3 regions of the Bacillus infantis NRRL B-14911 genome follow, and region 2 is predicted to be linked to each of the others. Evidence: riboswitches for the same ligand, from Rfam matches in the RefSeq annotation. Region 2 holds a riboswitch; each other region holds the start of a gene.
What was found. Region 2 has a riboswitch for S-adenosylmethionine ahead of N288_RS03735 (sugar ABC transporter substrate-binding protein). Riboswitches for the same ligand answer to the same signal wherever they lie in the genome.

Region 1 (10,698 bases), 1.8 Mb from region 2:
AGCTCCGATGCCGGCTGTTATGCCTGGAACTACTTCAAAAGGGATATCATTAATGGCGCATTCCTCGGCCTCTTCCCCTCCGCGGCCGAACACGAAGGGATCTCCGCCTTTTAATCTCACAACATTCTGGCCTTTTTTGGCGAATTTAACAAGGAACCGGCTGATTGTTTCCTGTTTCATTGTATGATAATGAGGCAGCTTGCCGCAGTAAATCAGCTGGGCGCCTTCTTTTGCGTACTCCAGCAGCTCAGGATTAACGAGCCGGTCGTATAAAATAACATCTGCCTGCCGGATACAGCGCAGCCCTTTTACCGTTATCAGCTCGGCATCCCCCGGTCCTGCTCCGACCAAATATACTTTTCCTGGCATCACTACCACCCTTTCTCATCTTCATCAAAAATATAGCCTGCCGTTTTTGCAGCCCGCTTTTTTTCGCGGAGGGCCACTTCCTGTACGCCCGGTTCTTTTAAATAAAATTTCTCGAGCTCAACATCCAATTGGCGGAAGGCCGCCTCGTCATTTTCAGCGAGGATGACAGCGGATATCTCTTTTTCTTCCAGCTGTACACTGAATCTATAAAGATAGGCCATGGGCTTCTCTTCCCAAAATAATATCAAGCTGCTGCTGGAAAAGCTCCAGACCGGCCCTGCCGACAAAATCGAAGAAGGATTCCCCTGCTGACTTTTCATTCTTGAAAAAGTGCAGCAATTCCTCAAGCACATCGGCCAGCTTTTCCGCTTCTACCTTCCCTTTCAGCTTTTCATTGAATTTGCCGCCGGCATTAAGCGTTCCTCCTACATAGATTTCGTAAGCCTCCACCATTTCCTTGTTCTCATTCCGCACCTTCATTCCCTGCAGGCCGATATCGGCAATCTGCCTTTGGCCGCAGGAGTTCGGGCAGCCAACCATATGGATTCTGACCGGCACATCCAGGGTGATCCGGTTATCCAGCTCTTCAGCTATCACGCGCATCCTTTCTTTAGTTTCTACAAGTGCCAGATTGCAATATTCAATCCCGGTGCAGGAAACCGCGTGGCCGATAAAGGAATTGGGATTGATGGTGATGCGGCTGAAAATCGGCTCCTGGAGCAGTGCTTCAACGTTTTCCTCAGGTATATTGGGAATGATCAGGTTCTGCGAATTGCACGTCCTGATTTCTCCATTCCCATAATGGGCAGAAATGCGGGAAAGCTCGAATACTTCATCAGCCGACAAACGCCCCACCGGTACATTGAACCCAAGGAACTTCAGGCCGGGCTGTTTCTGGTCATGGATACCGTAAAAATAGCCGGCATTCCAGCCTCCTGCAGGCTCTGTTCCTTTTTCAGGAAGAGGCCCTGTGTACTCCAGCAGCTTTTCCTTGAATTTCTCCGGACCCCAGTCAGCCATAAGGAATTTGAGTCTGGCCAGATGCCTTTTTTCCCGGTAGCCGTAGTCCCTGAATATCGTTGTTACGGCAATGGCTGTTTCCAGTGTGCGCTCAGGTTCAATAAATACGTCCAGCGTTTCTGCCAGATAAGGCCGGGAAGAAAGTCCGCCGCCAACCTTCAGGTGGAACCCTTTTCTCTCACCGCCATCAATCACCTTGACCGCCGGGGTGAAGGATACACAGTTGATTTCCGCATTAGAAGCATTATGCAGATTAGCTGAAATTGACATTTTATATTTTCTAGGCAGATTGGAGAAATCTTCATTTTTCTGAAAATAGGTATATACTTCATTAACAATCTCAGTGGTATCAAACAATTCGTGCGGATCAAGCCCGGCAATCGGATTGCCGACGATTGTCCTTGTGATGTCACCGCATGCCCCTGCACTCGAAAGGCCTACAGCCTCCAGCCTGTTGAAAATATCAGGAATCTGGCTGATTTCAAGCCAATGGAATTGGATAGCCTGCCTTGTTGTTATATCAAAGACGCCGCGCCCGTAGTCCCGGGCAATTCCGGCCAGAGCATCTACCTGCGGCTTCGTCAGGATGCCGGAGGGGACGTTCACCCTCATCATGAAATAGCCGTCCTCCTTCGGGCGCTGCAGGTACAAGCCTGCCCATTTGAACAGGTCCCACTGATCCTTTGGAATGGATTCAAAGCCGTTTGCTGCATAATAGGGAATATCATTAAGAATTTCGAGTCCGTCTTTTTCCAGCTTTGCTTTCTCCGTTTTGTTCAGCTTTTCATTATCAGCCCAATGCTTTACATATGCCATTCTTGCCCCTCCTTAAATGATTCCCTGCTCTTTTAAGTAGATTAATATCTTTTCAGCTGCCTCTTCTGGAGAAAGCTGGTCAGTCCGAATGATGATTTCCGGGTCTTCCGGCTCTTCGTAAGGAGCATCGATCCCCGTGAATCCTTTAATCTCCTCGCGCCGTGCTTTTTGGTACAGCTGCTTGGGATCCCGCTTTTCACATTCTTCCAAAGGGCAGTCAATGAATACTTCAATGAACTCCCCTTTTTCCGGAAAAAGGCTTCGCACCAGTTCCCTGTCCTTCCGGTAAGGCGAGATGAATGCTGTACAGACAATCTGGCCGCTGTCAGTAAACAGCTTAGCCACTTCACCGATCCGGCGGATATTTTCATTCCTGTCTTCTTCTGAGAATCCGAGGTCGCGGTTCAGTCCATGGCGGATATTATCGCCATCCAGGACATATTCATCAATGCCATCCTTGAAAAGCCGGTGGCTGACGATATTGGCTATGGTCGATTTACCTGATCCGGACAGCCCTGTCAGCCAGAGCACACAGCTGGCATGCCCGTTTTGCGCCCTCCTCTCTTCTTTTGTTACTGCTGCTTCATGCCATGTAAGATTCAGTGAATGTGCCATGCATTCTTCCTCCTTAAACCGTTTCTTTTTCCCGCAAGCCCTGAATCAGCACCTCAATTACTTCTTTCCTGCTGAAAGAGGATGGCGGGATTTCTCCGGCACGGAGCATTTCCCTGACCTTTGTGCCTGAAAGGATTACCCGGTCATCCGCTGTATGCGGGCAGGTCTTGTCGGAAGCCATGCCTTCACACACATTGCAATAGAAGCTGTGCTCGAAAAATAAAGGCTTGATCCCCAGCTCTTCTTCGGTAAACTCCCTGAATATATGCTGGGCATCATAGGTTCCGTAATAATTGCCTACTCCGGCATGATCGCGCCCTACGATGAAATGGGTGCATCCGAAGTTCTTTCTGGCGATGCTGTGAAAAATAGCTTCCCTCGGCCCCGCGTACCTCATGGCTGCTGGATAGACTGCGAGCTGGACACGGGTTTCAGGATAATAATGCTCCAGCAGCACCCGGTAGCTTTTCAGGCGGACATCTGCCGGTATATCATCCTCCTTCGTATCCCCGACGAGCGGGTTAAGGAAAAGGCCATCGACTGTTTCAAGGGCAGCTTTCTGGATATATTCATGGGCCCGGTGCACCGGGTTCCGCGTCTGGAAGCCGACAACCGTGTTCCAGCCTTTTTCAGCAAATAAGGACCGCGTCTCCTTCGGTGTCAGCCAGACATCTGTGAAATCTCCTTTATCAGGACGCTTAATCAGTGTAATTTTTCCTGCAGCATAGGTGCGGCCTCTTTCAAAAAGCTTATTAACTCCTGGATGTGCCCGGTCAGAGGTCCGGTAGACTGAAAGTGCCTCTTTTTCCAGATCTGGCTGGTAAAGCTCGGAAAGTTCAAGGATCCCGTAGGTTTCTCCCTTATGATTCAGCCTGCAGATATCACCTTTATGAAGGTCAGCTGCTATATCCGGAATGATCGGCAGCGTGACCGGTATCGGCCATACTGTACCATCTGCAAGGCGCATACTTTCAACCACAGATTCGTAGTCCTCCTTTCCCAGAAAACCTGTCAGCGGGCTGAAAAGTCCACAGGCGATCAGCTCCAGGTCACTTAATGCAACTGAGTCTATCTCTATCTCCTGATTCGTGTTCTGGATCGGATAATCCGGATTGAATGCTTCTATGAGTTTGCCTCCATGAGGCATAGGTAGTGACATTTTCATCAGCCTTTCCTTGCTAGTTTATAAGTTTCATTTTCCGGCAGGGCCGTATTCTGCCTTCCCATCAGGAAACGGACACCGAATACAGAAATAAGGACTCCAGCCATGGCAACAATCGGGTAAAAGTCATGCTTAATGATGATTTGGATCAAGGTATAGCTCAGTACCATCGACAGTACTGGCGACACAAGCCATACACCGAGGAGCCTGATGACAATTTCTTTCTGGAAAACAGAGCGCCCCTGGCCGGCAAAGCCGATTCCGATGATGGAGCTTGTCGTGATCTGGGTCAAGGGGACGGGAATCCCGAATAAGGATGCAGCAGTGACAATGCCTGCCCCGGTACCAGAAATGATGCATCCTTCTTCGAGCCGGATATCAGTGATTTTCTTTCCGTTTGTCTCCAGCACTTTACTGCCGAGAAAAACAGCGCCTGCGGCGACGAATATACCGCCCCAGAAAATCCCTGCCTCTGGCGGGAGGATGTCAGCACCAACAAGGGGGCCAACCGCATTGGCAACATTATTCATGCCGGCCGAAAAGGCTTCAAACAATCCCATGAGTGTGACCAGGAAGCCAAGGAAGCGGATGGTGCCCGGCTTTTTGGTCTTCTTGGTTGAGCGGAGTATCCTGATCAGCTTCGCTGCAATGACAGCAATGATAAAAGCGGCCAGCGGCGTAATCAGCCAAAAAGAAATGATCCACAAGAGCTTGGAAGCAAATAAAGATTGATAAGCAATCCCTGCCCCTACAACTGATCCGACTGTCACCTCACTGGTCGACAGCGGAATTCCGAAAATATTGGCCAGGAAAAGCGACAGTGCTGCAGAGGCAAGGACAATCAGGGCTATGCTCACGGTGAAAGTGCTTTTCGGCACAATCCCGCTTCCCATCGTTTTGACAACCTCGCCCCCTCCGAGCCAGGCGCCAAGGAATACGGCGGCTCCGCACAGCAGGAGAGCAGTCTTTCGGCTTTTGATGGATCCTGATCCGTATGCAATCCCCATCGAGGCAGCTGCCCCGCTTGCTCCTATATTCATGGCAAAGAATAGTCCAATGGTCATTGCTATTGCTGCAAGCATGGTCATGCCCCCCTTTCACCCGGAATGCAGGCCGCATTCCGTCTTGCCGGTCCCAGCCCACCTGCCTGCCCTGCTGTCCCCGCCAACTCCTGCAGCCCTTGTACAGGGAAAGCATCCAATGCTTGGATACCCATTGTCATGGAGGTTATTATATGGGAGATCTTTTTTACGGATATGCTCCCAAACTTCCTCCCAAGTCCAGTGAATAAGAGGGCAGATTTTTACATTTTGAAATTTGCTGTCCTTGTTTAAAAATTGCGCCCCAGCCCTGGATGCAGACTGATCCCTCCTCAGCCCGGAAATCCAGGCGATTTTGTCTTTCATGGCTTCCTGGAGCGGAATGATCTTCCGGATGCTGCAGCAGCGGTCCGGCTCTCTTTTCCACAGTGCCGGTCCATAGGCTTCCCGCTGGTCATCCAAAGAAAGGGAAGGAAGCTTCCTTTCAATATTCAGCTCCGGAAAACGCTCCTGCACCCTTTCAATGACCTCATAGGTTTCCGGAAAATGGAGCCCGGTATCCAGGAAAATAATATGGGCATCAGGCTTTATCCCTGTGATAAGATCAATCAGTACAATCGCCTCAGCCCCGAAGCTTGAGGCGTAGCTGATATCTTGCGGGCTGTAATGGCTATAGGCCCATTCCAGCACTTTTTGTGCTCCTTTGAATCCATCGTTTTCAGGGAATGATGGCGGTTCCCAGCTGGTGTATGTTACGGTGGTGCTCATTTCAGTGCTCCTTTCATGGTGCCTTCTGTTTTTTGACTGATTTTTAACAAGAAAAAAGGCAGCCTTCCTCCCGCTTTTGGGAAAAAGACCGCCTCTAGTTTGTCTAGTCAGCGCGCTTTATTAGATTGAAGGCGAACCTTTTCATTCTTCTCAATTTGAATGACCTTGCCATCCTGCACCACAAGTGTGATGCTTCCAAACTTTACAGACTGCAGCATCCTTTGCAGATGTGCGGCCACTTCCTCCCAATCAGCATGCTTCAGATCGGCTCGCCTCCTTTTTGAATGGCTGGGATGGGGACAAGGAGGAAAAAGAAAACGCCTTTTCCAACAGGAAAAGGCGCATTTCGCATACTTGCACCTTATCTCCCAAAATGCTGGACATTTTGCTGGAATTGGCACCTTGCTTTTAGCAGGTTGCCGGGCTTCGATGGGCCAGTCCCTCAGCCACTCTAGATAAGTGATATAATCAGGAGCGTTTGCTCTGATTTATTTTATTGAAATTAATCCTACCATACCCATATGATTTGTCAACGAGTTAACGAAAAGTTTTCTAATAATTTTTTTAATTAGGAAAATATGCTCATTTTATCTGATTCTCAAATTCCCACTCCTCTTTCCCGATTAAATAAAGAACCAGCAGGATGTCTTCCAGCTGCCTGAATGACTTTCGTTCCGGATCGATATCGAGCTTTGGCAGGAGTGAATAAGAAAGTTTTTTTGTGAGCTCTTCTCTTTTGCCTATAGGGAGCTGGAGCAGCCTCTCACTATAGGTCTTTAAAAGCTTCCACTCCTCGGCGCCAATCTTCCTGACAGTCCACTCGTCCATATATATATCTTCCTTTTTCAGGCCTCTTTCCTGGATTTCTTTTTCAATCCCGGTCATTTTACCCGGCTTCTTCTTTTTCCGTTCATGCACGACCACTGTCCCGGCAGCCAGATCGCCGACCCGTTTATGCCTGGAATGAAAAAATACCATCAGAATGCCAAGCAGATAGTACACCGGCAGGGAGTCTATGATGCGGAGGAGATTTCGGATAAAGCTTGAGAGCAATGTGATGCTCTGGCCGTTATCCTGAATGACCCTTATTCCCATGATCTTTTTCCCCAGTGTCCTTCCTGCCCAAAAATATTCCAATACAAAAAAATATCCCCAGTTGACCAGAAAAAGGCAAATTAGCATAATGGCGAACGGCCATGAAAGAAAAGTATCATCAAGAAAGAATGCTGCGGCACTGGAAGCATAAAAAGCAAATAAAAGAATGCTCGCCAGATTGAATACCATAAGGATCAGCTGATCGATGATGAGGGCCCCGGCCCTGCTGCCAAGTCCGGCAGGCTGGAATTGAAGCGATACAAATTCAGGTGTTTTGATAAGAATTGTTTCTGTTTGCATGATGCACCCCATTTCCTGGAAGTTTTGCCTGTATCTCACTCTCCCTATGATTTATAATGGAGATACAACTTTTATGGTTACAGGCAGGTGATTAGATTGAATAGTAAACAGTTCATCAAGCAGCATCGGGAAAACTGGCAGGAGCTCGAGGAGCTGCTCGCCAGGATGAAAAGACGAAAAGCCGCAGGAACTGATTTGGCCCGGTTTGACAGGCTGTATCAGAAAGCAGCACAGAATCTTTCATTCTCCCGGACTTTCTTTCCAGACGAAGAAGTGACTTTTTATTTAAATGATCTTGTCGCAAAGGCGCATAATCTTTTATATAAAAGCCAATCCTCCAGTATGGCCCAGCTGAAAGATTTCTTCCAGATCAAGTTTGTGCGGCTATTGTTCGAGCAATGGAAATTTGTCGTTGCCAGCATGCTCCTTTTCACATTGGGCGGTTTGGGGAGTTTCTTTGCTGTGATCCATGATCCGCTTTCAATCCATTCGATTCTCCCGGCCGAGATGTCCGGGGCAATTGATCCCCAGAGGCTCGGCGAGAATGAAGGTGCGGTCGATTCTGCGGTCATGTCAGCAAGCATCATGACCAATAATATCCGTGTCGCAATCCTCGCATTTGCCGGCGGTATCACCTTTGGGATTTTGACCGTTTATCTTATGATTTATAATGGCATCATTGTAGGCGCCATTGCCGGCCTGTTTTGGTCTCACGGAAAATCTTATGAATTCTGGGCCTATATTGTCCCCCATGGGATGATAGAGCTTACCGCGATATTCATCGCGGGCGGAGCCGGCCTGCTTATGGGATATAAGCTTCTGGTCCCGGGCAGATACTCCCGGGGCTATCAGCTGAAAACCAAGGCAAAAAGGTCGGTTCAGCTGCTACTGGGAACTATTCCGCTCTTCATCATCGCCGGATTGATCGAGGGGTTTATCACCCCTTCCCCGCTCCCGCTGGAAATGAAGTATATGGCTGCCTTCCTGACGGTCCTTGGACTGCTGTTTTATGCCTGGTCAGGCTGGCTCCTGGATCAAAAGCGAAAACGCCTGGTTCATCCCCTGCAAGCTCCATAAATATTTGCAGGGGTATATGCTATGGATGCTCTAAAAAACAGTTTCGCGCTCCCGACAGCTCACTGAGTGCCGGTGAGATAAACAAAATCTCTCCATGTAAATGGCAGAAATTAAAGAAGCCCCCGATTCAACACATTGATATAATGGGACACAGCAGCTGCTGCGAGACCTCCTTCAGGCGCTTCCGCCATTTGCAGGCCTTGTTTTTCCCATCTCAGCTTTTCCCGCTTTGCAATAAGGATCTGCTGCTGCGCCATGCTTTTTAGCATGGCGCTTTTTATAGTGTCCGGCCGATCTTTGGCCCGGGCTGAAAGGATATTGTCTTCGATTCCGAGCATAAAGAACAGGTGCCGCTGCCGGATCCTTTTTAGATAAACAAGCGCACCTTCCTCCAGGGTGAAAGTCCTTACATCAGAAAAGAGAAGCAATAAGCTCCTTTTGTTCTGGACAGACTGCAAATATTGAAAGGCACCGCTATAATTGGATTCTGCAGCGTCCGCCTGTATCGAATACAAAGCTTTCAGGATGAAGTTTAAGTGCTGCATCCCTTTTGAAGGCGGTACATACGATTGAATGTCTTTTGAAAAAGCAAGGACGGAAACATAATCACCGTTTTTGAGCGCCGCGGCTGCGGTAGTCATTGCCGCTTCCAGCGCCTTTTCAAGCCTGTTGCCCGTTTCCAGCTCCGCACCCATGATCCTGCCGCAGTCAATCATAATGGTGACATATTTTCCGTGCTCCGGCTCATGGACATTGGCCATGACCTCCTGAAGCTTGGCCGTCTGCCTCCAATTGATTTTACGGGGATCATCTCCTGGCGCGTATGCCCGTATTTTTGAAAATTCCCCGGCTCCGCTCTGCTGCCTCCGGATTTTTTCTCCTTCATAAAGCAAATAGGACTGAGCATTCTCAAGATAGCGCCGGGTTTCGGTCAAATCAGGAATCACTTTGACCTGGCTTTCGGCTTCTTTCACCATCTGCTTTTCCCATAGGCCAAGGAAGCTGCTGCAGCGGATATAGATCCTGTTCAGCGTATAATGCCCCCTTATACTGGCTGCGGTTTCATATTGGACTGTCCCCCTCGTGTTTCCTGCGAGCTTTCTTTTAAGCGGAAATGGCCTGGCAAAGGAGTCGGAGAGATCATCAATGATCCGCAACGTTAAAGGCAGCTGGGAATGGTTTTCTATTTCAATGCCAACATCGGCAGGAAGCCCTCTTTCCATCTCTTCCGGGACTCTCCGTTTCAGCCTGATCTGAGAACTCTTAGGCAAAAAAGCCAGGTCGGCAAAGGAAAGCAGCAGAAAGCCGATATTGAGTCCTGCTGCCAGTTTCCACGGCACTCCCCAGATTGCTGCCGCAGCAGCCAGGGCCAGTGAAAGAATAAACATGCCGATGAGGAGCCGCTTTCCGGGAAGTATGCCTCTATCTCGGAACAGGAACCGATCCCACAAGCTCATCGATTGTCTGGTCAACAGTCCTTCCCTCCAATTCTGCATTTGGGGATAATTGGATCCTATGCCTTAAAGCAGGCTTGGAAACCATCTTGATGTCATCAGGGGTAACATAATCGCGGCCAGCAAGATAAGCCCATGCCCTACCTGCTTTTCCGATGGAAATGGCCGCCCTTGTACTGGCGCCGAACCGGATGGACTCTGCTTCCCTCGTCTTTCTGACAATCCTTATGACATAATCCAGAATATCCTGGCTTAAAGCCACCCTCTCGATATTTTTCCGTATGGACAGAAAGTCCTCGAGTGAAAGTGCCTGCATGATCGACCCGGCTTCCATCCGTCCTTCCAGCACAGACTGAAGCACAAGCTTTTCCTCATCAAATTCAGGAAAACCAATGATCAGTTTGAAAAGGAAGCGGTCCTGCTGGGCCTCAGGCAAAGGATACGTCCCTTCAAATTCTATCGGGTTCTGGGTTGCCGCAACAAAAAATGCTTCCGGGAGCTGATAAGTTTCCCCCTGAATCGTCACCTGCTTCTCTTCCATTGCTTCCAAAAGCGCAGCCTGTGTTTTCGCAGGTGTCCTGTTGATTTCATCAGCGAGCAGGACATTTGTAAAAACCGGCCCTTTCAGGGTTTGGAAGGAGCTTTCCTTCATGTTATAAATCATACTTCCGGTTATATCGCTCGGGAGGAGGTCGGGTGTGAACTGGATCCGGCTGAACTCACCGCCGAGAAGCCCGGCCAGTGTCTTGACCATCTGGGTCTTTCCGGTGCCAGGCACCCCTTCTATCAATACATGGCCCCCTGAGAGGATTGCGGCAAGCAGCAGCCTCAGGTTCAGCCCCTGTCCTTTTATTCGTTCTTCATACTGCTGGAGCAGTGAAGATGTATCTTGTTTCATCTGTTCTCCACCTCTTTCCTTAAATGATCCAGTTTTGCAGACCAGAGCAAATAATCTTTTTTATGCAAATTCTCTTCTTTCAAT
Region 2 (10,698 bases):
CAAGTCATATTCGTCTGGATTGGATGGAACTAACCAAAAACGACGAGCATTGACATGCTCTCTCTCTTCAAGTTGCTTACGACGTTTAAAGGCCATTCGTTCAGGTGCAACAAATCTGTATTCTTCTTCTTTACAGTAATAAGGAATGTTATAAACATAACCTCGCTCAATTGCATTAAAGCTGGCATTTCTATTTTGTTGTAGATGTTTCGAAAGAAATTCTGCTGCTTTTTGAATATCTGTTGCTTCCAATATAGTCTCATTATTTCTATAAATTGTTATAGGGGTAGCCATTTAGTTGCCTCCATTTTCTGATTATATCCCTTATCTTACATTATAAAAGTACCTCTAACATTAAATTCTTCTGTTGTATAGTATTTAATTGCATAGTAAAGGTATGTAATCTTTTCTGAAAATGAGTTCAATCTTAGTCAAACACAATAGAGTAAGGATGATGAATTTGAAACCTTTAAAAATATCAAATTACAAGTTAACGGAACTATCGTAACAGAAGAATTGATTTATAAAAGTTGAATGTTACCGATTAACATGAACATTTTATAACAAATTTCCCCACAAAGAAGGTGCCTGCCCTCACATACTTTAAAGCATTAGCTAATGTGGGGTCAGACACCTATTTTTAATAGTTACATTTTAAAATATTTACTTTTTTAAGTTTTCCTCGTACATTTCTTTCATCATTTCAGCAATTTGTTCATTATCATAACTTTTACCTTGATATTCAGCTTCAGCTACTTTAGCCATCACTTCTATATAAGAAACCGCAAGAGCAGTTGTTAATATTGATGCTGTAGCACCACTAATTAGACCGCCTGCAAAAGTACCTACTCCAGGGATCAGTTTGAGTAAATTTGATACAATATATCTACCCAAAAATGCCGCTCCTCCACTGCCTCCTATAGAGGCCACAATTCCACTAAGTAATGCCTTGTCTAAAGATATTCCAAATATTGCAGTGATATGAGCTAACATACCTACTTGAATTGGAACTAACACAGCAGCATCAGAAAATGGTATTGGTGTAAATCCCGCTCCAAAACTACTAGCAATATACCCACTTGACCATACTCTGGCTTCTTTTACCTTTTTTTCAATATCTACTTTTTGGGCATTATTAAAAGACTTTTTTACTGCTTCTGGTAATACTTCATATGTTTTACCTACTAACTCTTTCAAGCCATAGGATGGGATAGTAATATCTTTTGATATTCTAAAAGGTTCTGCCAGCACAGGTTGAACAGTTTTTACATTTAAGTTTAATTCCTCAATTGCCTTTTTGAATTCAAAAGAACTTTCACCAAAACTTTGTGTCATAACAAGGATTACAGGTACATTTTCAGCAAAAGAATTTATTAACTCTAATTCAAGTTCTTCTATCCTGTTTGAATTAGAATTTATACAATACCAAATAGCGTGGATGTACTCTTTTTCATCGCCTTTTATATAAAGTTCTTTTATTTTCCCATTAATCTCATTGATAATTTCATCTTGGACTTCCTCTTTTAATTCTAATCCCTTGGTATCATAGATAGTAAGAGGCATTCCGTTTTTGATAATCTTTCTTAGATGTTGAGTTACAGGTTGTCCAATACCGGTTTCCGCTAGATTTTCTCTAAATACATTATTAATTAGCGTACTCTTTCCTATCCCTGTTTTTCCAATTATCATAATATTAACAGGCATTAGCTTGTTAATCTCATCTTTAGTCTTATTGAAGATATCTTCAATAATGCTAGATCCAGTTTGTGTTGTCATAATATCACTTCCTAATGTTTATAGAAATTTAAACTTTTAATGAGATATATTGGAAATTTTTACTTTTATTTTAATTTTCAAGTAAATATTTCTAGTTGTCAATGATTTTTAGCCAAGGATTAATTTTTCTAAACTAAGAAATCGCTCTCCACACTTCTCCCTGTGCCTTGTATAATAATAGACCTCCAATTAACCCCAAAAAGCCTGGCCCCCTACACGTTTATACCTTAGTGCGCCGGGGGCCAGGCCTTGTTTTGTCATACCAATCATCAACTAGCACTCTTCATCTGTATTTTTGAACGCGCTGATTTTTTAGCACGGAGTCGGAAATAGGTGACCGTGAGTGCAAGGACGAGGACTGTGCCTTTTACAATTTCAAATGCGTAATATGGTAAATTCAGCATCGTCAGCCCGTTGAGGAGCACTCCTATTAAAGCTGCTCCAAAGAACGTGCCTAACGCATTGGGTTTTCCTGCTCCAAGAACAGAGAATCCGACGAAGACAGCGGCTACAGCCTCCATCAGCAAGGAAGCCCCGGAATCTATTTGTCCAGATCCAACCCTGGATGCAAAGAGAATACCTGCCAGCGATGCAAAGATCCCGGATACTACATAAGCAAGGGTTTTCACCTTATTCACATTGGTTCCTGACAACCGGGCTGCCTCTGCATTCCCCCCGGTCATATACAGGATTCTTCCCCACCGGGTTTTATTCAATACCACGTAAACAGCAGCCACCAATATCAGCATTATGATCACGGGGACAGGAATTCCCCATAGTCTTCCCTGCCCAATCCAAAGGAAATTTGGATAAAACTCTCCAGGTGCCTTTCCTCCAGCTGTCAATTCCATGTGGCTGTAGATAGAATATCCCTCAGTGTATGTGCGGTGCAGGCCTGAAATGATATACATGACCCCTAAGGTTGCCAGCAGATCGGGTATTTTAATTTTTACAATAAGAAGGGAGTTAAACAGCCCCACCGCGGCGCCTGCCAAAATCGGAAGAATCAGGACTAGCCAAAGCGGGAGCTCAAACCATACCATCAAAGAAGCTGTTAAGACCGTCGCAAGGGACATTGTGGACCCTACCGACAAATCAAATCCATCCACAATCAGGGTAAATGTCACTCCTAGAGCCAGCAGGGTGACAATGGAGATGGAACGCAGAATATCGGATATATTACCGTAAGAAAAAAATGCCGGGTTTACGATGGTGAAATAAACCAAAATCAGAGCCATCAATAGGATGGCACCATATTTATATACAAACTGAAACACTTTGCTGCTCATCACTTTCCTCCTTCCCCCCGCTCGCATATAGCAGAATTTTTTCCTGTGAGGCCTCTTCCCTTGATAATTCTTTTACAATCATCCCGTCATACATCACTAAGATTCGGTCTGAAACAGTCAGGATTTCTGAAATTTCATTAGTTAGATAGAGAATACCCTTACCCTGGTCCGCAAGGCTTTGGATAAGGTCGAAGATTTCCTTCTTTGCACCAATGTCCACGCCTTTGGTCGGTTCATCGAAGATATAGAGGTCACTGTCTGCTCCTGTCCATTTTCCGATCGCCACCTTCTGCTGGTTTCCTCCGCTTAAATGGAGAACCGGATCCGTTGTCCCGCCTGTTTTAACACCCAGGTTCTTAATAATTTTTTCCGCGTGGCTTTTCTCTGATTTTTTATTCATGAAAAGAAAAGAGGAAAACGATTTTAGATGAGGGAAAGAAAGATTATGTTCAATCGACTCATTGATAAACAATCCCTCTTTCCTTCTTTCTTCCGGGATTAAAACCACACCGGCACGTATCGCATCCGCCGGGCTTTTAAAGGGACCTACTTCTCCATTCATCTTCATTTCACCTGATTCTGTTTTCGTAAGGCCGAACAAGATCCGCGCCAGCTCTGTTTTTCCTGCTCCAACCAGCCCTGCGACTCCTACTATCTCTCCTCTTGAAACCGAAAGACTGGCATTTTTCACTAACCCGCCATCACTTATCCCATCGACCTCTAACAGTTTCTTCCCGGGTACCGTTTTTTGTTTTTCTGTGATTTGAATGTCTTTGCCAAGCATTGCCTCGACGATTTCCTGATGGGTTGCTTGAGTTGTTTTAAAGGTCTGAATGGTTTCACCGTCTCTCATGACGGTAATCCGGTCACTTATTTCAAATACTTCCGGCAGCCGGTGGGAAATGAAGATGATGCCCATCCCCTGCGCCTTCAGCTTTCTCACAATGTTAAAAAGATACTTTGTTTCCTCGATCGACAGCGGGGCAGTCGGTTCATCCAAAATGATGATGCCCGCATCTTTGACCAGGCCTCTGGCGATCAGTACCATTTGCTTTTGAGCGAGGGTCAGCTCAGAGACATATTGGTCTACAGCTATTTGCTCTTCATTCAGGAGAGCAAGAATTTCTTCTGCTTTTCGCTTCAGCTCCTTTTTTGAGACGAAAAAGCGGTTTCCTCCGGCAAAGGAATCAAGCAGAATATTCTCCGCCACTGTCAGCTGCGGCACCAATGCCGTATCCACCTCCTGGTACACACAGTGGATGCCCAGATCCTTCGCCTCTTTTGGTGAATGGATCGTGACTGGCTTTCCGTTAAGATAAATATCGCCTTCATCATGGCTGTAAGCACCCGCCAAAATTTTGATAAGCGTACTTTTACCCGCACCATTGGCCCCCAATAAAGCATGTACTTCTCCAGAGGCCAAATGGAGTCCAGCTCTCTTCAAAGCCTTTGCTGCACCAAAGCTCTTGGATATATTTCTCATTTCAAGTAGTGATGCACCCATCATGCTGCCTCCTTTAAAAAGGAAAACATCAGGCGGCCTTTAACCTAAGGCTGCCTAATGTCCCTCTGTTATTTCCCTTCTTCCAATTCCTTCAGGGTTTCGGTATATCCCTGGTCGCTGTTGCCCCATCCTTCCACGTATTCATTCAGCTCCGTGGTTGTGATTTGCTCTTCCGGGAGGTCATCTTTTGATACGAACACCGGTGTTAATTTAACATTGTCAGGAGTCTCTTCTCCGGATAATTTTTGATAGGCATAGCGAACCTGTATTCTGCCAATATCCTTTGGATCAACAGCTGCAGTTGCCACCCAAGGAGAATTCTTGTCCTGAATCATTTGCAGGTCTTCATCACTCATATCGATTCCGTACACTTTGATATCTGTCCGGCCGGCCTGCTGGATAGCACGCACGGCTCCTTTGGCAAATTCATCCCATGCTGCCCAAACTGCTGTAATCTGCCCTTTCTCCGGATACTGCTTTAAAATGGCTTCCATTTGTGACTGAGTATCCAATGCTGTGTTCTGCGTCGCTGCTCCAAATGCCGCGACCTCTTTAATCCCCGGATTCTGTTCAAGGAATTCCTTATAGGCAACTTGTCTTCGCTCCATCGGCGCAAAGCCGGCTACCCATATTTTAACGATATTTGCATTTCCATCTGAGTCCTCAGCCAGTCTCTCAAGAGTGCTTTTTGCCATCTCCTGGTCACCCTGCTCAAGCACGGTCACACCCGGTTCACTAACCTCTGCGTCAAAGGCAACCACTGGGATTTTTTTCTCGACCGCCTTTTGGACTCCGGCCGCCAATGCTTCTTTTGTGCCATGGTCTATTAAAATAGCATCAAATCCCTGGTTGATCGCTGCATCCAGGTTTGAAGACATTTTCGCCAGGTCACCATCAGAAGTAAAAACTGTTGTAGTTCCGCCGAATTTCGTAACCTGCTCCTTCACACCGTCAATATACTGAGCAGAAAACGTACCAAGATTCTGCTGCATAATTAATGCGATCTTTTTATCGGTAAGCTCGTTTTCATCATTGGTTTTATCGGCCGCCGCCTCTCCCTCGGTGCTGACGCCTGTCTTTGGCTGGCACCCTGCTGTAAGCAGGATAACGACAAAAATACTTAATAGAAAGCTCCATTTTTTATTCTTCATTTTCTCTCTCCATTATTGTTTTTTTTAACTTTTGCTTTGAACCCTTTGATGCTGACCTGTAAATCACTCCTTTTATGATATAAAAAAGCCTCTTTCTGCGTAGAGAAAGAGGCTGAAGATTATATATCGAATCTCCACACCTCTTATCTCCCAGAAAAGAAAAATCTCCTCTGTTGGAATTAGCACCGTGCCTTAAAGGTATTTACATACCGGCGCAAATCTTGCTGCGCCCCGTTTCACAACGGAATTACGGTCGGTTGCTGGGCTTCATCGGGCCAAATCCCTCCGCCTGCTCTCGATAAGAGTTGAAAGCTTGCTATTAATTTTGATTACCTGTGCTGAATATTATCATCAAAATTAAATGTACGCAATATGTTTTTTCAATTTTATAAATTTTTATGAAAGAAGGTGAGCTGGAAGAAGGTCCGGGCGAAAAAGAAAGTGCCTGGCCCCGTACACTTTAATGCATTAGCCAATGCGGGGTCAGTCACCTATTTTTATGGGGTCTGGTACCTATTTTCAGCGTTAAGGAAATATTATAAGCGACCTCCTACCAGCACTTTAATCCTGCACAGAATGTGGGGGCAGGCACCTAGTTCCATAATTTTTTTTCTAAAGTAAGATACGTTTATAACAACTCTTTATTAAAGAAATTTAAAATAGTATAATTTATGGATGTTATTACCATTATGTTTTTAGAAAAGGAAGAGGATATTTTTGAATATACCTATTAGGGATTATCTAGACCAAACAAAATATGTTACTCAAGAGCTAATTGCCCTTCTAAACAAGGTTGATAATGATTTGGCACAATTAACCCACACGTCGGCCATGATTCCGTACTACCAGCAAAACTCAAAAATGTATAATGACTTTTCTAATATGTTAAGGGCTGAAGGTCAACCAGAGGAAGCATTTGACTATGTCATAAGAGCTGTAGAACATGCTAAAACAGCAGGAGACTACCAAAATCAGGTTCAAGTAATCCAAGCATATTATAATAACGCTTTGCTCATAAAAAACAGCCCAAAACAATCCCTTGCCCAAGCCATCCTACAAATAGGAAAACAAGGTATTTCATCAAGGTATGGTAAGAAAAAAAGTGATTGTTCGAATGCACTAATAGTTTCGGATAAGACCATCCCAGTAAAATTTGGTGTCAATATTTTAGACATAATTTGGGAAGGCAGAAACCAATCAATACACTATGAAGATAAACAATTTAATACACCTACTAAAACATGTTTTAATACCTTACTCAATGACTCCGATAGTAGATGCCAAGCCTTACTTGGATATAGTAATGGGGAAAATAAAGCCTACGAAATAATTGAAATACTAGAATGGACGAACTACACTAACTTTGAAAGAGATTTATTGTCCCTTTCAATTTAATAAATTTTCTTAGCCATCCAACCTAGACTGGCTTTTTTTCTCTTTTTCCCTCCAATACTGAGATAAATTATTCACTTTAGTCCTTCCTGCATATATTTTTTTAATAGATAAAGTAAGATAAAAAGAAGTATCTCTGACTTCTTTAGAGATACTTCTTTTTAAGATACAAATCACTAATCAATCGTCCTAACTTGAGATAATAAATAATTGTATTTGTTTTTATGTAGTATAGGCTTTGTCAATTTTATTACATTATAGTTATCTAACTTTGAAAGATACTGTAGATTTTCAGAAATTGTCACAAAAAAAGTTTGACTTGGGATAGTTAAGAAGTATTTTTCTACTTCTTTAAATGTGGTTTTTATCGTCTTCTTATCGACTTCATTCTTAACAAATGAATCAATCCCAAATGGAATAGTGTAAATCCCAAATTCAGCAATTAATCTCATATAAGTTAAGTATAGTGCCAGCAATGTTTTATTGTTGTCCATTCCACTCCCCTTAACTTCTCTATAATTAAAAAATTCAACTTCGCTTAATATGGTACTTCCAATACGCAAATTAATATCGTTTATTATTTCGTAAAATCGCTTTTCAATTTCTGACTTTCTGTTTTTTTGATCTTTTTTTAGTGCATTAATTTTCTTTGCTAATTCTTTGCCATAGTCTACTAACTTTTCTTTTTCATCAGATAATTTGTCTATAGTTTTTAAAAATTCCTCATTCGCCAGTCTCTTTGATTCTAAATCAATAAATTCTTGGAGAGTCAATATTTCTTGAATTTCTTTCTTTTTCCTAGTAATCATTCTATACTTGCTATCAAGATCTAAAATTTCATCTTGTAATACTTCAATTTCTTGTTGTAAAACTTCACTTTGTTTTTTATTCATATCAAGCATGTTTTGTATTTCTAATACATTATTATTTAGTTTAAGTCTTGTTAAGGACTGTTCCAAGGTTAAATGCGAATGACAATGGATACATTCGAACTCTACATCTTTATAGTTTTTCTTATTTACAGCCTTGATTTTTTCTAATTCAATATTATCTTGGTTATTTATATCTTGTTCGGCTTTTTTAGCAAATATCTTTTTCTTCTTTGAAGATATTTCATTTGAAATCCTACTAAGCTGATTTAGAGTTATATCAAATGTTTCCTTTAATTTATCAAATTCATAAGGAGAGGTATCTATCATTTCGACTTTGTCTGAATATTCTGTTTGGAGACTGTTTAGAACATCTATTTTTGATGAATATTGATTTATCTGTTTTTGATTTTTGGTCTTTTCATTCTCTTTTTCCAAAATGGCCCGATTTGAAATACCCAGAGTATATTCCAAAATATCCCCGGGTATATTAGAATATCTTCCTAACGAGTCAGAAGAGTTTTTAATAATATAACCATTCCATGATTTATCTTGGTCCAAATAAAATGGTGTTAGTATTTCTGTTGAATATGCAGAGGAAAGTTCCTTAGTGCTCGATGATTTTAATTTTAATTTCATTTCAATTGAAAGTTTTCCTTGAAGCCATTCTGAAAACTCTTTAAGATCTAATGCCTCTTCAGAATCTGTAACATAAAATAACGAATTATTTCTTATAATATAATATGAAGAGCCATTTATAATAACATCCAATCGAAATCGCATAGTTTTGTAGTTCCACCCATTTGGAAACTGTTTAATATCATACCCCAATGCATAATATAATGATTTTATTAAACTTGACTTACCGATTGTTGTGCCGTCACTCGTAATTACATTTGTATTTTTTGAAAAGTGAAATTCATTTGCCACTTCGCTTTCATAATCTAGAATAATCAGTTTCTCAATTATCATATTATTTCACTCATTTCTGATAAGACTTCAATAATAATTGCCTTCTTGGAAGTTTCATTTAAACTATTAAACTTTTTATTGTTATTGCATTTTAGAATAGCGTTATTAATAATTTCATCCTCTGTCCCTGTGAATGCAACGAGATCTTCCAATTCTTGCTTTGCGATATTCTTTTCAGTAGAATACAAATGCATAATTTTAAGCTGTTCTTTCTTCACCTGTTTCTTCAAAAAGAAATTATATGATGTTGATTCAAGAAGGTTATCGAATGCATCAATAGTTGAAGAGAGTTTGAATATTTCTCTGAGGTCTCCTTTTAAGATTTCCTTTTTTTTATAATCCTCTTCGCTCTTTACAATATATTCACTTTTTTGATCAATAAGCGTAAAAAGCTCATTTATTGCAACCTGCCCTCGCTTATTGCTAACATCTATTTCCTTTAAGGCCATCTCCCCTAATAATACCGGAATAGCCTCATTCAACTTATCCTTAAAAGGAGGTATATAGATATAACTGGATAACAATTTTTCTTCAAATTTATGGATATTCTCCTTATCCTTCAATTCTTGCAAAATAGTCTTTCTTTGGTCATCACTATAAGAATATAGTGGAGTACAAATATTTCCATCCGAGACTTCTGTCATGCTTTTTAAATCTGACTCTACAAATGTTTTAACGAAAATTTTAAAGAAGGAATCTTCGTTTCCATTCCTCAGATTTTTTTCAAGTATTGATTTACCTTCTTTACTATTTAAGATTTTTTTTAAAGATAACTTCTGACTCTTTACTTGAATATATGCCTCATAACCATCATATTTAACTTCAAAGTCATCCTTTGCTTCGACTAGAATATGAAAGTTTGGTTTATCAAAATTCTTAATTGCTATGAAAGTAATTGCTGCCTTTTGAAAATTAAAGCCCTTTATAGCAACTGCACCGCCGTTTTCAAAATCGCTCATTTAGATTTCTCCCTGAACTTAATTATATGTCTATGGTAATTGATTACAGTTTTTATATCAAATCAATCATTTTATCCAGGTAGGCCTAGAGAGTATAGCTAAACAGATTTTTCTTTGTAATAGTCCCTATTTTCTTATGCAGTAAGGATTTTATAACCGTCAAGTAGAATGACACATCTCTACTTAATAATTTGAAACACTTTTTTCCCAGCCTCCACCCCGGTTCCATCCTTCGAGTGAAAATAAAGATTTCCGGCTGAAAAAGAACAATCAAAGATAGGATAAGGGTTTGTACCAAAACAGGCGCAAAACCGATTCTGAATCGGAAGAGTATATTTTTTTGGAGGCTACATCCTCTGTTCAGTATTATTAATGTCTTGCTACTCCACACCCTCTCAACCTGCATTCTATATCGCCTAAATTTTTACCGTTTAAGACAAAATTTTGCCCAAACCCGGCGTTTTCACAAATTTCGATTCACTTTATTCTCCCATAACTTTATTTTTTATGATAATAATGTTCTGCTATTCCCTACTTTTCTTCCTGCCTTTTCACACTCTTTTTTCCAAACCTTTACAGGCCTTTTTTTCACCCTATTCCAACGTAAAAAGGATGGGATTCCTGGGTCCCACCCTTTCTTTCACTTTTGCTTTTCACAGGGGTTTGTTTTAGATGTCAGGAGTTTATTTTGCCTTTACATCCTTAATACTAACTCACTTACCACTTCAACATGCGCAGTCTGCGGAAACATATCCACCGGCTGCATATACTCCACTCTATACTCCG
Region 3 (10,698 bases), 1.7 Mb from region 2:
CGATTTGTTATAATAGAACCCAGACGAAACCTCATGTACTATTGGATGGTTTCGGTTTTGGAGGTGTAATATTCATGCTGCAAACAGCCAAAACACTTATAAATGCAGATGAAATAGAGGATATGCTGAAAAAGATGGTGGAAAAAGCGTATTTGGACATCAAGGACGACCCGATGCTGCTCTGCATAGACTGCAGCGATGTAGACCTGTATGTAGCTTCTTCAGGCAATCTGGAATTTGAAGAGCTGATAAAGGCCAATTTTAAGCTGGATGAATACGGAGACCCCTTAGACAATAAAGAATACCAGACATTAATGTGTGAGCTTCATGACTGTTTTATAGAGCTTCATAAATCGAGCGGAATGTTCGATTATTTCCCTGAAGGTGAATATGAGGTAAAAGGAGAAAAAAGAGATTCAGAAACAGATATGCTGGGGCCAAAAGGAGTCTTTTTTGCTCCGTTTGAGGACGCACTGCTTATATAAAAAGGAACGCTGCCTTATTGGGCAGTATTCCTTTGGTTACAATGGCTGATTTGGATGCTGTCCGCTGGATTGTCTTTCAGCTGCAGGGAAAATCAGTATAAATTCAGTCCCTTTATTCTTTTCGCTGATGATTTCGTAATGCCCGTCAAGCCGTTTGATGATATCAAATGAAATAAGCAGCCCCAGGCCAGTGCCTTTCGTTTTAGTTGAATAATAGGGGCTGCCCAGCTGTTTGAGCTGTCCAGGTGAAAGACCTGAGCCCTCATCTTTTATTTTTACGGAAACTTCCTTCTGATCCTGCTCTGCGGTCACAATGATAGAACCTCCGTCAGGCATTGATTCTACCCCATTTTTTATAAGATTGATCATCAGCTGCTTAAATTCATTTGCATTGCCATATATATATAAATCATCCTGGGTACGACATCTGATTTCTGCTTGGGATAAAAGGGCAAAAGGCCTGATGAATTCGGAAATTTCCCTCACTAGATCTGTTACCGGCAGCTTTTCCTTTGAGGATATCGAAGGTTTTGCGAGCGAAAGGAAATCTGAAATAATATGATTCGCCCTGTCAAGCTCTTCAAGTGAAGTTGCTACATATGACCGCTGGCCGTCCGTCAGGTTTTGCTCTTCCTTCATAAGCTGCAGAAATCCTCTGATTGTCGTCATGGGATTTCTGATTTCATGGGCAACAGAGGCTGCAAGCTGGCTGATCGCATTGGATTTGTCTGCTGTTTGTAGTTTCTCAGCCATTTCTGAGTGCAATCTGTACATTTCCATAATATAAATGGCAGCACAAAGGCTTATAAATGATAAAAGAAAGAAAAGGGCAAGGTTCACTGCATGCTGAATATGGCCAGTCTGCAGGAAATATATCAGCCTGGTAAACGTGATTAAAAAGTAAAAAGCAAAAGCAACCAAGGTTTTACCAAGGATGTTGATCTTCTGATATTTTTTCCGGATAAACAGCATCGGTATTGATATAATAAAATAATTTATGAGAGTTACATAAAGATTATCTATATTAAAAAGGGCCATGAGAATCAGAAGGGCCGCGATTGACAAATACCCTCCGACAGGTCCAAGATAGAAAAAACAAAAAAATACAGGTATGAACTTCATATCAAATTCAAGGCCATTGGACATTCTCACAGGAAATGCCAGTGTCAGCACCAGGGAGGCAGCAGCAGCAAAAAACATGACCCATGCTCTTTTTTCATGCTTTATGCTAACATTGTGCATAAGCGGGATGATCATCATGATAAAAAAATGAAGAAATAGATTTTCAGCAAACTCCCGCAACTTCATCAGCCTCCACACTTAAAGTCCTGTCAAAAACATTATAGCAAATATTTTGAAAATGGATAGACGGCATTTTAAAGAGCCTGCAGAGGACTTTACACATTACAAAAAACAAAGGAATGGTAGTTATGGACAGCCAGGACAGAAAAATGATTAGAATGAAAGACATTGTCAGAGAAGGAGATCCTATACTTCGGCAAAAAACAGCTGAAGTGGCGGTCCCTCTCAATCAGGAAGACCATGTTATCATGGAGATGATGATGGAATATCTAAAAAACAGCCAGGATCCTGAATTGGCCTACAAATATCAGCTCAGGCCCGGAGTCGGCCTTTCAGCCAACCAGATAGGGGAGGATAAGAGAATGTTTGCTGCCTTCTTCAGGGATGAAAAAGGGGAAGTAAAAGAGCTGAGGGTCTTTAACCCTAAAATCATCAGCCACTCTGCTGCAATGGTTTATCTTCCGGAGGGTGAGGGCTGCCTCTCTGTTGACAGGGAGGTTAAAGGCTATGTTCCCCGCTATGAAAGAATCAAGATCAAATATTCCGATGAAAAAGGGGAGCAGGTAGAGATGCGCCTAAAAGGGATTGCGTCTGTCATCGTCCAGCATGAAATTGACCATCTGAACGGCATCATGTTTTATGACCGCATCAACAAAGAAAATCCATTCGAGCTGCCTGCAGGTGCATCAGCTGCTGAATTGTTTTAAGATGGAGAAAAACAGCAAAAAAGGAGCGGAAACGCTCCTTTTTTTTAATATGGGTCGTTATCTGTGAAAGAAACCGAAGAGATGGCCTGTTCAACTGCCCGGTACGCCTGGCCGAAGGCTGCTGATGAGGAAGGGGTCCCTTCATTCAGAAGCTCTTTACTGCTGTTTCGGGCATGGGTCAGACTGTTGATGAGATCCTGGATCATAATCTTTTTATTCCCGGCTGTTTCTTTTAGTGCTTCAAGTTCATGGATGCACGAATCCAGATCCAGTGACTCAGGATGATCAAAATTTTCCTCCAGCAGCTGTTTAATGTGCTCTAATTGTTCTTTCATATTGAATTCTCCTTTCAGACTCTAAATAGAAACAGCATCAACTTATTCTTCATCAATGAACGAATGAGGCATGGCTTATAGGGACTGACCCGGCAGGAGCCTCTATTTTTTCTGATAAACCTTTGCAATTCCTACACCGCTAGTATGGCTATTCTTCAATGCTTTATACTGGAATATAGGCAAAGCGTTTTTTATCAAAAAAAAGAAAGCAGCCGAGGGCTGCTTTCTGCTGATTCTATACTGTCACAAGTTCTGCCTCATGCTGCTTCGATGGTTCGCCAACAATTTCCTGAACCTCTGCACCTTCCAGTGTCTCTTTCTTCAGAAGGGCCGCAACCAGGCATTCAAATTCATATTCATTCGTTTTAATGAGCATTTCTGTTTTAGCTAGAGCCTGCTGGAACAGCTCTTGCATCTTGGCTTCCTTTTCCGCTTTGACAAAGGTCAGGTTGAAACCGTCCTGGAATAAGCCGATTTCCACCATTTGCTCAAGTATATGCTTGGCCTGCTGGACATCGCCGCTGACACCGATGCTATGCTCGCCGAGATACAGCCTTTCTGCAACTCCGCCAGCAAGAATCATGCTGACCTGGTCAAGCAGCTCACTGCTGGTGGACAGATGAAGCTCCTTTGGTATGGGTGCAACATATCCGAGCGCCTGTCCACGTGGTATGATTGTTGCTTTTCTTACTGAGCCAGGCTTGGTGATGGCGGCAATCAAGGCATGTCCGGCTTCATGGATGGCAACCCTCTTTTTAGTCTCGGGGTCCTGAAGCGGGCGTGTTGTGCTTCCAAGCACCGTCCGGTCAATGGCAAAATCAAGGTCTTCTTTATCTATTTTTTCTTTCCCGTTCCGGATGGCCCTTCTGCTGGCTGTCTCAAAGAGAGAGCTGATGTCAGCCCCTGAGAAGCCGGAAGTGCTTTCTGCTAGTGCAGGCAGGGAAGCTGCTACATCTTCTGCCAGAAGCTTGCCTTTTGTGTGAATGCTGATGATTTCCTGCCTTCCTTTTGTATCCGGAAGCGGAACTAGGAAAGAGAAGTCAATCCTGCCTGGACGGAGGAAAGCATCATCCAGCATATCCTTGCGGTTTGTAGCAGCGATGAACAGGATGCCGTCATTTGAATGGCCGCCGTCAAGCTGGACAAGCAGCTCAGTCAATGTTTTCTCGCTTTCGTCCCCGCCATGCTGCTTCCGCTTGCCTGCAAGGGCATCGACTTCATCAATGAAGACAACTGCAGGTGAGTGCTTTCTGGCGTTCTGGAATAAGCTTCGGACCCTTGAGGCGCCTACGCCGACGAACATTTCATTAAAAGAAGATCCGCTGGTTGAAAAGAATGAAGCGCCGATTTCCTTGGCAATCGCCTGGGCAAGCAGCGTCTTGCCTGTACCCGGAGGTCCATAAAGCAGGATTCCCTTTGGCGGCTTCACACCAAGCTGGATTGATGCTTCCCTGTCTTTAATGATGGAAAGTGTCTGGAGGATTTCCTCCTTCATTTCATCCTGAAGGCCGCCAATATCATCCATTGTGATGGAAGGAAGGGGCTTTGCCTTGCTGGCGCTGTTTTTCATCGAATTGGCGGTGGATATTCCTTTGCCGGATTTATGAAGGTAAAGGCCAATCCCTGCAAAAAGGATCAGTGTTCCACCCAAAATCCAGAAAGTAAATGGATTTGCGGAAGAATAGCTGTACTGGATATTGTAATTTTCAATCAGTTTAGCAACCATTTGGCTGTTTGGAGGCACCTGTGACACATACTCAGCTGTACCTGCGGTCAAATGGAGAGTGCCATTTTTCATTTCTTTTAATAGGACAGTTTCACTAGGATGATCCTGAATGATATTTTCTATGGAAGAAAAGGGAATGGTAACTTCTTTGCTGCCGGATAGGCTGAACCACAGCGCAGCAGCAGCAATTAGAATGGCCAATGAAATAAGGGGGACAGGTTTCGAAATTTTTTTGAAAGTGGATTTCAACAATTTCCCTCCTAAATGAATCTATCTCCATTATAGGAAAACTTGTTCGGACTGTATAGATTTATGCAAGGGAAAAAACATGTAATTTTTGGTAAAGGGTTTTAAATTCTATTTTACAGGGTATTTAAAAAGCTTTTTCATAAGGAAGCCGAGTACCGGCTTGTTAACAGCCGACACTCCCATGATGATCAGAACTCCGCCGATGCTGCTGTATAATGGGATTTTTTCCCCGAGAATAAGGATTGCTGCCAGCAGTGTAAACAGCGGTTCAAAATACATCATGACCGAAACCTGTGTCGCTTCGAGCACCTCAAGCGCCCTTCCCCAGTACCAGTAGCCCAGGGCCGATACAAAAATGCCTAGAAACAGCAGGTGCAGCCACCCGTCCAAAGGGAGGGTATACAGTAATTCATACCCCCGATTTCTCAAAAGGAATGGCAGAGTCGCCAAACAGCCTATCAGGCTTGTCCAAAAGGTGACAGCAAGAGAAGAATAGGGAAGTGCAAATTTCTTGGACAAAATCGAATAAACAGCCCAATTAAAGGTACTGAAAAGCAGGAGGAAATAACCAAGACCAGGACTGAATTGAAGCGTACCCCCTGAATTTTCTGCAGAGATAACCAGAACCCCTGTAACGGCAATCATCATTCCCCAAATTTTAAGGAGCGAAAGCTTTTCAGATAAGAAAAGGAAGGAAAGCAAACTAGTAAAAACAGGTGTGAAAGAGATCATCCACCCGGCAGCAGAGGCATCCAGGGTGAGCATGGCAGAAGCTTGTACCATTTGATGGATGAACACCCCAAGTACCGAAAGAATAAAAACATGGGCGAAATGCTCTTTTTTTATGTAAAAGGATTCTTTGAATATTGTGAGAAGGCAGCCCAGGAAGATGGCAGCAATCATAAATCTTAAGGAAACCAGGGCACCCGGTGCCAAATAATATACCAGCCATTTGACTGAAACAAATGAAACACCCCAGAACGCAATTGCCAGAAGGGCGTACCATAAAGATAGAATGCGATTGCCCTGCATCATTCCCACCTCCCATATACCTTCTATTATTCTTATTCAAGAAGAATAGAAAATAGACTGAAAGAAGTGATAGACTGTTGCTTTCGTTTCAAGAGATTTGCCTTTGAATATGATGACTTCATCCAAGGGTTTAGACTCCATATGGATGTAACTGAAAAAGAGTTCTTCTGGTTTCCGATGTTCCAGAGGGGGCATTATATATACACTCATGCCGTTAAAATCGGGACCTGTGATTTGCATTTCACTTTCGGACAGGAAACCTATTGGCTATATCAGCTGAATAAAAAGCTGAACAGGAAATTGCAGCAGTACATCTTGACAATCAAAAGAAAGTAGCGTATATTTAATTCCAACAAAACTTATAGGAATACTCTTATCCAGAGAGGCGGAGGGAATTGGCCCTATGAAGCCTCGGCAGCAGACTCCTTGCGAGAACTGTGCCAAATCCAACAAGCGGAAGCTTGGAAGATGAGAGAAGCGGCAGCCATACGCGCATAAAGCCTCTTCTGCTTCCGGGCCACCGGTCAGAAGGGGCTTTTTTAATGAAGGAAGAAACTATAATGATAAAAGAAGAAGAGAAAAAGGACCAGCTGATTTCAGAGCTGCTGTCCATGGGTATATACAAACAAGAAGGCCGCCAGCTATTTCAGGTGCCGTACGAAGAACTGTTAAAACTTTATCAGGAAAACAGATCACATATTAATGAATAGAGGGAAGGGACTATATATGTCAGAAAGTATTCTAATACCCTGGAAGGATAAGCACTTGTGCGGATCGCTGGATTTTCCTGCAGGATTCAGCAAGAACCGCCGCTATCCCCTGGTCATCATCTGCCATGGGTTTACAGGAAGCCGTATTGGTGTCGACAGGCTATTTGTTAAAACTTCCAACCGTCTTACTGCAGATGGGTATCTTGTCCTCCGCTTTGATTATGAGGGCTGCGGGGAGAGTCCGGGTGAGTACGGAGAAACAGGTCTTCCCGATTTGCTGGAGCAGACTTTATCTGCTATCGATTTTGCAGTGAAGCTTGATTATGCAAATCCTCATTCAATTTCTCTCATCGGCCATAGCCTCGGCGGAGCCGTTGCCGTGCTGGCTGCTGCAAAAGATGTCCGCATCCGGAAGCTTATCATATGGTCGGCTTCTGCAAGACCATATCAGGATATCGTCTGCATTGTCGGCAGTGAAAAGGTAAAGGCACTGGACAAGGGAGCTTCACTTGATTATTTGGGCTATCAGCTAACGGACAATTACTTTTCTTCGCTGAAGAGATATGAACCTTTGGAAGAGCTTGCGGCATACAGGGGCGATGTCCTGATTGTACATGGAACAGCAGACCAGGATATTCCGGTATCCCACTCAGGAAGATATGCGGAAGAATTCAGGAAGCGGAAGGAAGGATCATGTTCCTTGCATTATGTTACAGGAGCCTGCCATACCTATTCAGCCGGCCGCTGCTTTGCGGAGCTGATCGAATGCACATCAGAATGGCTCAAAGCTTTCAGGGAGCAGCAGTCATATGCATCTTCATGAACTGAATCAATGCTGAAAATGACCGGATTTTAAAAGATCCGGTCATCTGTGGTCATTTTAGGATTCTATCCAGGTAGCGGCGGAGAGTTTTTTCTATTCTGTCCGGTTTCAGACGTTCAGGCTCGAGCATACTGTGCAGGGCCAGCCCGTCAATGAAACTGTATAACATTTCAGTCTCAAGATCATGATCCTGGCCATCCTTCAGCTCTCCATGGGACTTTAGAAAATCCATCATCTGAACAATCCCCGTATATATTCCCTGCTTCAGGATTCGAAATTCTTCCTTTTGCCTGCTGTATGCAACAAACGCAAACCACACCTCCATTTCTGCCATTTTCTCATCAGTGGTTGGAACAATTTCAAGCAGGACTTGATAAACCTTTTCCCTTGGGGGCAAATCCTTCAATGCAATCTCCGAAACCCTGTTTATCACATTTTCATTTACCAGTTTCATTGCATAGACAAGCAGTTCATCTTGTGTGGAGAAATAGTGGCGCAGGGCGCCAAGAGAAACACCGGCTTCCGCTGCAATATTGCGGACAGACGCACCTTCCACCCCTTTATCCAAAATAACCTGCCAGGTGGCCTGGACGATTCTTTTTTTCCTTTGTTCATGATCAACTATTTTAGGCATAGTCTCAGTGTAGCAGACCGTAAAACAGGTTTCAATTTTTAATAATACACTTGTATCACTAAAAGTGTGGTGTTATGATGAGTTTAAACAACAATAGTACTGGAAGGGGAAAGTATGAACTGGATATTGTGGGTTATCATAGGGTGTGAAGTCGGCTTTTGGGTTTTAATCCTGGCCGGCCTTTGTATGCGTTATCTTTTCGGAAAAAAGAAAACCGGTCTCATCCTGCTCGCGATGACTCCTGTTGTAGATCTGATCCTGCTGGCAGCAGCGGGTGCGGACTTATACAGAGGCTCAGAAGCAACACAGGCACATGCATTGGCTGCCGTATATATCGGTGTGTCGATAGCCTTTGGAAAAAGTATGATTCAGTGGGCGGATGAAAGATTTTTATATTACATCGCCAAAAAGGGGAAACGGCCGGAAAAAAGATATGGTATGGATCATGCAAGGCATAATATAAAAGGCTTTGCGAGGCATGGAGCCGCATATCTTATCGGAGCTGCCTTGCTGATGGGAACCGTGCTAATCATAGATGATCCTGGGAGAACGGAAGCACTATCCGGTGTCGTGAAAATATGGTCGATTGTTCTAGCAGCAGATTTGATTTATTGCATTAGTTATTTTATCTGGCCAAAGGCCCCTAAAAAAAGCAAAGAGATGAATATATGAAAAGAATATCCCGCCTCAATCAGCGAGGGGGGATATTCTTTTATATGTTTTCTTTTTCCAGTTCTTCCTCAACAACCAGAATCGGTATTTCCCTTTTCTCCAGCTCTTCAATGAATTCCTTCCGTTGTTTAAGGGAATTCATACTAATATTAAAAGGTGGAAAACCGGTTCCTTGATTGATCTTCACCAATCTTTTCTTTCTCGCTGGAAGCCTTTCAATGTATTTTTCTTCATCCTTCAAGATAACCCCAAGGAAAGCATTGCCTTGAACCTCATATGGAAAGATACCCTCAAAATCTTCCCAGACGATGAGACCGGGGCCGCCTGGACCATTGACTTCCAGACCTTCTGTGCTGAAAGAAACCAAGGGGGCTTTGTCATAAATCATTCCTGCAAAAAGCAGGGCACATCCAAACAATAAAACAGCAAACAGTAAATAGATAATCAGCATAAAAGTTTCCCTGTTTTCTTCATGTAAAACCATATCTGCAGCCAGCCAGGCAAAAAATACACCTGCAGCCAATACAACCAGCATAAACAGAAAGAGTTTTCCTTTCGCGGCATAAAATTGTTTTTCCATCTTGTCCTCCTTATTGATTGATTAGTAGATACCAAATGGAAAATTCCCCCTTATACCGAAATATAAACCAAAAAATTCCATGGTGAAGCAATAATCCGATATTCGAAACGTTTGAGTAGAATTTATACATAAAAAGAGAAATAATAGAAGCAATCATTATTGAAGGTGTGGTTTTTATGTCCCAGCAAGACTTTACACAAGGGAATATTCTGAAGCAGATGTTTATTTTTTCTACTCCCATCATGCTGACGAACTTGCTGCAGGTTTCTTACCAGTTTGTTGACAGCCTCTGGGTGGGGAATCTGCTTGGAGCCGCGTCACTCGGCAGCATTGCGGTTTCAAGCACCGTCATATTTACGGTGCTGTCATTTATTATCGGTATCAATAATGCAGCTTTGACAATCTTGTCGCAGCAAAAAGGAGGAGATGATGATAAAGGTCTGAGGCAATATCTAAACAGTTTTGTGATTATCCTCACACTGCTTTCCCTTGCGCTGGGAGCGGCAGGCTATTTTGCTTCAAAGCCTATTCTCCAGTGGCTTGATACCCCAGAGGCGATGATTGCTGAAGCAGACTCGTATTTAAAGATTAATTTCCTCGGCATCCTTTTTTTGTTCGGCTACAATTTTATCGGGACGATTCTTCGTTCTCTGGGGGACAGCAGGACGCCGCTGATTTTTGTACTGGTCGCGGTGGTCCTAAACAGCATATTGGACCCTGTGTTCATTTCTATCCTGGGATGGGGGATCGATGGAGCTGCCTATGCCACTCTTGCCGCCCAGGGGATCGCATTCATATCTGGCATGTATATTGTTTTAAAAAGAAAACTCGCACCTTTTTCGATACCGTTCATGCCCGGTAAAGATGAAGTGTGGACGATACTAAAATTAGGCATACCATCAGGACTCCAGATGATGGTGATCTCAGCGGGTGTAATGGCCATTATGAGTGTGGTGAATTCCTTCGGGGCGGACACGGTTGCAGGCTTTGGGGCAGCCCAGAGGATTGACAGCCTGATCATGCTGCCGGCTTCGGCGCTCGGCACAGCTGTCAACAGCATGGCAGGACAGAATATTGGGGCAGGCCGGTGGAAAAGGGTCCATAAGATTGCGCTCTATGGTTCACTCTACAATTTAGGCATAATGCTCTTGATTGCCGGAGCGGCTGTGCTATTAGCAAAAGCGGGAATATCCCTGTTCATTACCGAGCCTGGAGCCGTTGAGTTTGGTACAGGCTATCTTGTATCAATTGCTTTCTTTTATCCGTTCCTCGGGCTTAATTTTGTATTAAATGGCATAGTAAGGGCTGCAGGTGCCATGTTCCAGGTGCTTGTGCTCAATATCATCTCCTTTTGGGTGCTGAGATACCCTTTGACCTGGCTGTTCTCACAATGGATGGGGGAAGAGGGGATCGCATACGGAATGGGAACAAGCTTTATGATCA

Region 1: linked by a shared signal. The riboswitch ahead of N288_RS24725 (YezD family protein) and the one ahead of N288_RS03735 (sugar ABC transporter substrate-binding protein) in region 2 are both predicted to bind S-adenosylmethionine.
Region 3: linked by a shared signal. The riboswitch ahead of N288_RS25390 (Fur-regulated basic protein FbpA) and the one ahead of N288_RS03735 (sugar ABC transporter substrate-binding protein) in region 2 are both predicted to bind S-adenosylmethionine.

Annotation. Positions count from the first base shown of each region.
Region 1 is NC_022524.1:2,463,001-2,473,698, forward strand. It holds gene cobA (uroporphyrinogen-III C-methyltransferase) at 1-369, opposite strand, end outside; gene N288_RS12310 (DUF3906 family protein) at 372-590, opposite strand; gene N288_RS12315 (nitrite/sulfite reductase) at 574-2,205, opposite strand; gene cysC (adenylyl-sulfate kinase) at 2,218-2,820, opposite strand; gene sat (sulfate adenylyltransferase) at 2,834-3,979, opposite strand; gene N288_RS12330 (inorganic phosphate transporter) at 3,985-5,064, opposite strand; gene N288_RS12335 (phosphoadenylyl-sulfate reductase) at 5,080-5,790, opposite strand; gene N288_RS24725 (YezD family protein) at 5,898-6,029, opposite strand; SAM riboswitch class I at 6,149-6,252, opposite strand; gene N288_RS12345 (RDD family protein) at 6,373-7,185, opposite strand; gene N288_RS12350 (stage II sporulation protein M) at 7,282-8,262, shown strand; gene N288_RS12355 (DUF58 domain-containing protein) at 8,373-9,650, opposite strand; gene N288_RS12360 (AAA family ATPase) at 9,685-10,614, opposite strand; gene N288_RS12365 (DUF4350 domain-containing protein) at 10,611-10,698, opposite strand, start outside.
Region 2 is NC_022524.1:688,351-699,048, reverse strand. It holds gene N288_RS03755 (HNH endonuclease) at 1-294, opposite strand, end outside; gene N288_RS03750 (YcjF family protein) at 664-1,776, opposite strand; gene N288_RS03745 (ABC transporter permease) at 2,046-3,065, opposite strand; gene N288_RS03740 (sugar ABC transporter ATP-binding protein) at 3,034-4,572, opposite strand; gene N288_RS03735 (sugar ABC transporter substrate-binding protein) at 4,638-5,720, opposite strand; SAM riboswitch class I at 5,861-6,025, opposite strand; gene N288_RS03730 (hypothetical protein) at 6,438-7,115, shown strand; gene N288_RS24210 (coiled-coil domain-containing protein) at 7,289-8,953, opposite strand; gene N288_RS03720 (coiled-coil domain-containing protein) at 8,950-9,912, opposite strand; gene rlmD (23S rRNA (uracil(1939)-C(5))-methyltransferase RlmD) at 10,607-10,698, opposite strand, start outside.
Region 3 is NC_022524.1:2,389,123-2,399,820, reverse strand. It holds gene N288_RS11975 (hypothetical protein) at 75-485, shown strand; gene N288_RS11970 (ATP-binding protein) at 522-1,793, opposite strand; gene def (peptide deformylase) at 1,916-2,494, shown strand; gene N288_RS11960 (hypothetical protein) at 2,539-2,829, opposite strand; gene N288_RS11955 (AAA family ATPase) at 3,065-4,804, opposite strand; gene N288_RS11950 (DMT family transporter) at 4,913-5,839, opposite strand; SAM riboswitch class I at 6,207-6,311, shown strand; gene N288_RS25390 (Fur-regulated basic protein FbpA) at 6,379-6,546, shown strand; gene N288_RS11935 (alpha/beta hydrolase) at 6,563-7,369, shown strand; gene N288_RS11930 (TetR/AcrR family transcriptional regulator) at 7,422-8,003, opposite strand; gene N288_RS11925 (hypothetical protein) at 8,118-8,675, shown strand; gene N288_RS11920 (STM3941 family protein) at 8,716-9,255, opposite strand; gene N288_RS11915 (MATE family efflux transporter) at 9,432-10,698, shown strand, end outside.